3 regions of the Aneurinibacillus uraniidurans genome follow, and region 2 is predicted to be linked to each of the others. Evidence: riboswitches for the same ligand, from Rfam matches in the RefSeq annotation. Region 2 holds a riboswitch; each other region holds the start of a gene.
What was found. A riboswitch is a leader RNA that binds a small molecule or an ion and turns the genes downstream of it on or off. The one in region 2 is predicted to bind S-adenosylmethionine.
Positions count from the first base shown of each region.

Region 1: linked by a shared signal. The riboswitch ahead of PO771_RS11285 (alpha/beta hydrolase) and the one ahead of PO771_RS16005 (MetQ/NlpA family ABC transporter substrate-binding protein) in region 2 are both predicted to bind S-adenosylmethionine.
Region 3: linked by a shared signal. The riboswitch ahead of metK (methionine adenosyltransferase) and the one ahead of PO771_RS16005 (MetQ/NlpA family ABC transporter substrate-binding protein) in region 2 are both predicted to bind S-adenosylmethionine.

Region 1 covers NZ_CP116902.1:2,259,479-2,261,749, reverse strand. The annotation lists gene PO771_RS11285 (alpha/beta hydrolase) at 107-934, opposite strand; SAM riboswitch class I at 1,009-1,112, opposite strand; gene PO771_RS11280 (DUF456 domain-containing protein) at 1,297-1,785, shown strand; gene lexA (transcriptional repressor LexA) at 1,856-2,271, opposite strand, start outside.
Region 2 covers NZ_CP116902.1:3,211,547-3,213,817, reverse strand. The annotation lists gene PO771_RS16010 (HAD family hydrolase) at 1-655, shown strand, start outside; SAM riboswitch class I at 728-841, shown strand; gene PO771_RS16005 (MetQ/NlpA family ABC transporter substrate-binding protein) at 933-1,751, shown strand; gene PO771_RS16000 (DUF3967 domain-containing protein) at 1,817-1,990, opposite strand; gene PO771_RS15995 (antibiotic biosynthesis monooxygenase family protein) at 2,124-2,271, shown strand, end outside.
Region 3 covers NZ_CP116902.1:292,540-294,810, forward strand. The annotation lists gene PO771_RS01440 (S41 family peptidase) at 1-275, shown strand, start outside; gene PO771_RS01445 (hypothetical protein) at 347-826, shown strand; SAM riboswitch class I at 877-1,002, shown strand; gene metK (methionine adenosyltransferase) at 1,133-2,271, shown strand, end outside.

The DNA.
Region 1 (2,271 bases), 950 kb from region 2:
TCTCCCGGAGCGGACAGTCCCCACTTCCGTGCAAGTGTACCGAAGCGAGAGCTCCTTCCTTCTCCTACTCCCTCTCACCAACCCTTGTTGATTCTACAAAAAGAGGCTAGATCGTCCAGTCGCTCCATTCACTTTTTTGCGCTTCAACTTGCGCAAGCCAGTCGGAAGTAGCTGAGAATAATTCGCGTCGTCCAGCAAGAGAGGCGAAGACATGGTCCGCTCCGTCAATTAGCTTTGTGTCACACCGTCCAGCCGCGCGTCGCCGCAGCGATTCACGATACAAGCCGCAATAATCGCACGGAATGTCTGTATCATTTGTGCCGTGTGCGACAAATACATCTCCATAAAATACAGACGCCGTATCAGCTAATGGCTGCACATGAGCAAGTGAATGAAAAAATGCAGGGCGGAGGGCATATCCGAGATGATCCGTCGTGCCTGTTTGTTCGGCTTCTTCATATGCATCACGGCCGACAATGCGGACAATATCATAAAATGGATGTGCAACTGGCGCCCATAAAATTAAAGAAGATACGCGCGAATCGCGATTAGCTGTCAGACGAGCAACGGCACCGCCCAGACTGTGTCCAAGCAAGGTAATGCGCGAGGCGTCGACACAATCGATACTTCGTACATAGTCGAGTACGTGGCGTGTTTGGGCAATGAATGATTCCATTGTATTGTCGCCATATTTCCCGCCGCTTTCCCCACATCCGGCATAATCAAACCGGAGCACGAAATAGCCTTCTTCAGCAAATCGACGTGCAGCCTCTACGAACAGTCTGTTCTGACCGATTCGGCTACCGACGAATCCGTGACAAATAATAATCGCGGGCCAGCGTTTATTCGGGTCGCAGCGTGTGTGGGGCGCTGGATAATGAACAGTGGCCGCTAATTCAATTTTATCGTAGGAAATGTGAATGACTCGTTCCATAATTGTCGCCTCCTGAAATAAAAAAATCCCTATTCTGTACGGAGAAAAGGGACAAGTGAATGCAAAAGTCCGCTTCCTCATCTGTCAGAACCACTCGTTCTGTAGGATGTGGCACCTTGCAGAATTGCTGGTTGCCGGGCTTCATCGGGCCTATTCCCTCCGCCGCTCTTGATAAGAAATGGATCACCATATAAAGTTCAACCGATATCGTTATGATTAGTATATATAAAAGCGGAATCGGGCGTCAAGGATTAATATAAACAATTCTTATTTATATACTATGAATTAATTGTACTAAAATACTGCGTACATAAACATATACCAAATAAAAACATGATAAGATAAAAAAAGGAGGGATGGCTGTGGATGCGATAATTTGGACAGGAATCGGCGTGTTATTTTTGTTAAGCCTGGCGGGTGTTATAATCCCGATCATTCCTGATGCACTGCTTGTGTGGATTGGATTTTTAACATACAAATTTGCGCTCGGTCATGTACCGTTAACGTGGACGTTCTGGGTTCCGATGACCGTACTGACAGCTTTATTGATCGGGGCAGATTTGCTATCGAACGCGTATTTTCTGAAAAAGTATGGGGGAGATAAATGGTCCATGATCGTGGCTACGGTCGGCCTATTGGCTGGACCGCTGCTTCTCGGGGCTTTTCTGGGGCCATTTGCGATTTTGGTTGGTCCGTTTCTTGCGGTCTGGGGCCTTGAGGTGGTACGAGGAAAAGGGGCCTTGGCAATGCGAATTGCGACTGGAACGGTACTCGGATTTTTAAGCAGCACCGTTGCAAAAATTATCATTCAACTGGTTATGATTATCTGGTTCCTGATCGTTGTGTTATAACGCGTATATAAGAAGAAAGAAGACCCACTGGCTACTAAAAGTCAGCGGGTCTTCTTTCTTCTTGTATGGCTTAGTGAATGTTGCGGTATACGCCGATAACTTTGCCAAGAATCGTTACAGCTGGAAGTAAAATTGGTTCCATGGATTGATTCTCTGGTTGAAGGCGGATGTGATTTTTTTCTTTAAAGAAGCGCTTCACAGTTGCTTCGTCTTCCTCGGTCATCGCCACAACAATATCTCCATTATTGGCAACCTGCTGCTGACGGACGATTACGTAATCGCCATCGAGAATTCCGGCGTCTATCATGCTTTCGCCTTGAATGCGCAGCATATAGACAGTATCCGCTCCTACCATGTTCTCCGGTAGAACAAAATGCTCTTCTACATTTTCTACAGCGGTAATAGGCAGACCTGCTGTGACTTTGCCCAGGACTGGGACGGTGACAGTCTTAATCCCTATTGGTTCAAGATCTCCTCTTTCACCAT
Region 2 (2,271 bases):
AGAACGTCTCGGAGCCTATACGGCGCATATTATCGAGCCGCAAAAGCTTGGCGCATCACTTTGGGAAGCGACAAAGCATGTCATGCAAGACGATGATGGCACGAAAACGAATGCTGAAGTATTCCAACAGAAGTTTCTTGATCTGACTGGATTGGCGTATGATACGGTGTGGCCAGTATTCGATCAGTTTTATGCGGATGAGTTTCCGGTATTGCAGGAAGACTGCGGCCCGCATCCATATGCCGCAAAAGTGGTGGAAGAAGCGAAGCGGCAGGGGTATCATGTTGTTGTCGCTACGAATCCGGTATTTCCAGGTGTTTCAATTATTGAACGCCTGCGCTGGGCAGGATTTGCTGCGGAAGATTTCGTGCATGTGACGGTATTTGAAGAGGCTCATTACTGCAAGCCAAATCCGAATTACTTCCGGGAGATCAGTGAATCTATCGGCATTCCACCTGAACGCTGTATTATGATCGGGAATGATATGCAGCAGGATATGGTCGCAGAAGAAGTTGGAATGCAAACTTTTTTGGTGGAAGATTATAAAATCGATCGTGGTGTACCACAGCACCGCGTTACAGCGTCAGGAATGATGAAACAGCTGTATGATATGCTTGTAAGCCAGCAGGGACCTTTCATAAAAAAGTCTGAATAATATTTTATTGAAAAAATATTTGACAAACGTTTTAAAGGGAAGTAATATAATTTTCAGTAATTAAATAAAACTCGCTTATCGAGAGCGGCGGAGGGACTGGCCCAATGAAGCCCGGCAGCGGATTTTCTTGCTTATAAGAAAATTTTGTGCCAAATCCAGCAGGATGAAATTCCTGGCAGATAAGAGATGATGAGGTTGCTAGTACCAACTCCCTCTCGGTTTTCTGCCGGCGAGGGAGTTTTTTGTACGATCAAAAAAAGAAAAGGGGTTTTTGCACATGAAGAAGTGGATTGTAATGGCAATTCTTGCGCTGGTTGTAGGCCTGCTCGCAGCATGCGGCGGTGGAGGTAACCAGCAAAAAGCAGAAACAAAGAAGATTATTGTAGGGGCAAGTGCAGTTCCGCATGCCGAGATTTTGAAAAGCGTGCAGGACAAGCTGAAAGCACAAGGCGTGGATATGGAAATCCGCGTATTTAACGACTATGTACTTCCGAATAAAGCGCTTGAAGACAAGCAAATTGATGCAAACTATTTCCAGACAACACCTTACCTCGATGATTTTAACAAAAAGCATGGTACACACATTAAAGCGTTAGACGGTATTCACCTTGAGCCGATGGGCTTATACCCTGGTAAAGAAACAGCGAAGCAACCGAAAAAAGGCGCTGTGATCGCAATTCCGAATGATGTATCCAACGGTGCACGCGCATTAAAACTGATTGAAGCACAAGGTTGGTTTAAGCTGAAAGCTGGCAAGCCACTCAACGAGCTGACACAAAAGGATATTGTAGAAAATCCGAACAACATTCAGATTAAAGAAATGGAAGCTTCTATGCTGCCGCGTGCGGTTGGTGAAGTTGATTACGCTGTAATTAATGGTAACTATGCAATGGAAGGCGGCCTAACGCCAGACAAAGCGATCGCAATGGAGAAGAAAGATTCTGAAGCAGCGAAAACATTCGCAAACATCATCGCAGTTAAAGAAGGCGATGAGAACCGTGACGAGATCAAAAAGCTGATCGCAGTGCTGAAATCCGAGGATACGAAGAAATTCATCCAAGAGAAATACAAAGGCTCCGTTATCCCGGTATTTTAATACCACACAAAAAAACGCACAGAGCATACCGTTCCATACCGGAACACCTGCTCTTGTGCGTTTTTTTATACTCGACGAAAAAGGCGGCGCCAGAAGGACGGCTGCTCTGCGGAGGCAAGAAGCATACGGGTTTCCTGTTTTTCACGCATCATTTGTGTAATGCGTTCATCACGCTCCCGAATGGTTCGTTCCAGATGGTCTTGCTCCTGTTTGCTGGATTCAGACGATTCAGCGTTCATACATACGCCTCCTTATTAAAAATAATTATCTTTATTTTACCAACTTATAAAGTGGTTTTGCACCCCTGAATTGGAATCTGTCTTCCTGATTTGGTATAGTGAAGGCGAAGTCATTTTACAGGAGGTGCTTTCTATGTATGTAGTAATGAATGTCCTGCAAGTCCCCAAAGCAATGCAAGGTCGGATGACTGAGATGTTTGGCAAGAGCGCGGAGCGAATGAAAGAAGTTCCAGGCTGTCTGGAATTCCAATTCCTTGGTAGCCTGGATATGGACAAGCAGA
Region 3 (2,271 bases), 930 kb from region 2:
CCGTCACGCCATTGGCTAAAAAAGTCAATGGTCGCTGGTACATCGCGCTTCGTCCGTTCGCGCAGGCGTACGGTTATCGGATTAGCTGGGATGGTGCAAAACAGCAGGCAGCACTCCGCATTGGGGAAACCGAGCGTAAATACGCGGTGTCGGGCAACCCGCATGTGCGCAGTGAGAATGGAGCGACATGGGTCGCACTTGATCAACTAGACCGGGATTTTGATGCGATCAGCGTAGAGAAAAAAGAAGCGGAATGGCTTGTTCATATAAAATAGGTAAAAAACCACGACCTTTGTAAGAAATAAACGTATAAGTTAACAGAAAAACACAAAGGGAGGAAGAAGTTGTGAATAAATGGGGATACGGAATCACCGGCGCGGCGTTAGCCTTTACGGTCGGACTCGTATCAGTCGGGACAGCGGCCCCAACTGAGCCAGGAACAGAAGGGGACCCGGTTGTAACGCGCAGTTATGTGGATCAGGTGCGCCAAGAGCTGGTCAAGCTCATTCAGTCATCATCGCAGCCGACAGCCCCGAATAATTCCACAGGTGGTACGGCATCTTACACGGTCGAGAAAGTGACGGCAGGCCAAACCATTACGGGGATGGAAGGGACAGAATTCATTGTACGCACCGGACAAGTTAAAGCGGTGACGCCGGGTGTGGACTATACGATCCCGGATCTGACGAGTGGAACAAGTATGCCAGATGGCGAAGCCGTGCCGCATGACCACCTGCTGCTCATTCCGCGTGCGGATGGACGCGGGCTTACTGTGACAAGTGGCAAAGCAGATATTATCGTGCGCGGCGACTACAAGGTCCAATAGAATGATTGACAGTTAAACAGAAATAAGATATATTCGTCTAGAATGAAGACCCTATATCCCGAGAAGGTGGAGGGACTGGCCCGATGAAACCCGGCAACCTCATGGCCGCATATGGCGGTGAACGGTGCTAACCAGCAGAAGGCATAATTTTTTATGCTGTTTCTGGAAGATAAAGGGCAAAGATTGAGTAAAAATCAACCCTTTTCCAGGTGTGATGCATTTGGAAAAGGTTTTTTACTGCTTTGCAAAATGGGTTCGGGAAGGGACCATCAAATAAATAACAGCAACTAAAAGGAGGTCGTGAATATGGCGCCTAAAAAAGGTCGTTATCTCTTCACATCTGAATCCGTAACAGAAGGACATCCGGATAAGATTTGTGACCAGGTTTCTGATGCAATTCTTGATGCAATTCTTGAAAAAGACGCAAATGCCCGCGTAGCGGCTGAAACATCTGTTACGACAGGTATGGTACTCGTAGCAGGCGAGATCACAACAAGCTGCTATGTAGACATCCCGAAAGTCGTGCGTGAGACGATCCGTGAGATCGGTTACACCCGTGCGAAATACGGCTTTGATGCTGACACATGTGCCGTGCTTACATCTATTGACGAACAGTCTCCAGACATCGCTCAAGGGGTTGACCAGGCACTTGAAGCGCGTGAAGGTCAGATGACAGATGAACAAATCGAAGCAATCGGTGCAGGAGATCAGGGCCTGATGTTCGGGTTCGCGTGCAATGAAACACCTGAACTCATGCCGCTTCCGATCTCGTTGTCTCATCAACTTTCTCGCCGCTTAGCGGAAGTCCGCAAGAACGGTACACTCGCGTACCTTCGCCCGGATGGTAAAACACAAGTAACGGTGGAATACGAAGGAGATAAGCCGGTTCGTGTTGACACAATCGTTATCTCTACGCAGCATGATCCATCTGTAACGCTGGAACAGATCCAAAAAGATCTGAAAGAGCACGTAATTGCTCCGATTGTTCCGGCAAGCCTGCTCGATGAGAGCACAAAATACTTCATCAACCCGACAGGCCGTTTCGTAATTGGCGGACCACAGGGAGATGCAGGTCTTACAGGCCGTAAAATCATCGTAGACACATACGGTGGATATGCTCGCCATGGCGGTGGTGCATTCTCCGGTAAAGATCCGACGAAGGTTGACCGTTCTGGCGCGTATGCAGCGCGCTATGTAGCGAAAAACATCGTAGCAGCGGGTCTTGCAGACAAATGTGAAGTACAAGTAGCGTATGCAATCGGGGTTGCACAGCCTGTATCTATCAATGTTGATACATTTGGCACAGGTAAAGTGGAAGAGGAAGTTCTGGTTGAGCTTGTTCGTAAAAACTTTGACCTCCGCCCGGCTGGCATCATTAAGGAACTCGACCTTCGCCGTCCGATCTACCGCAATACAGCGGCATATGGACACTTCGGTCGAAATGA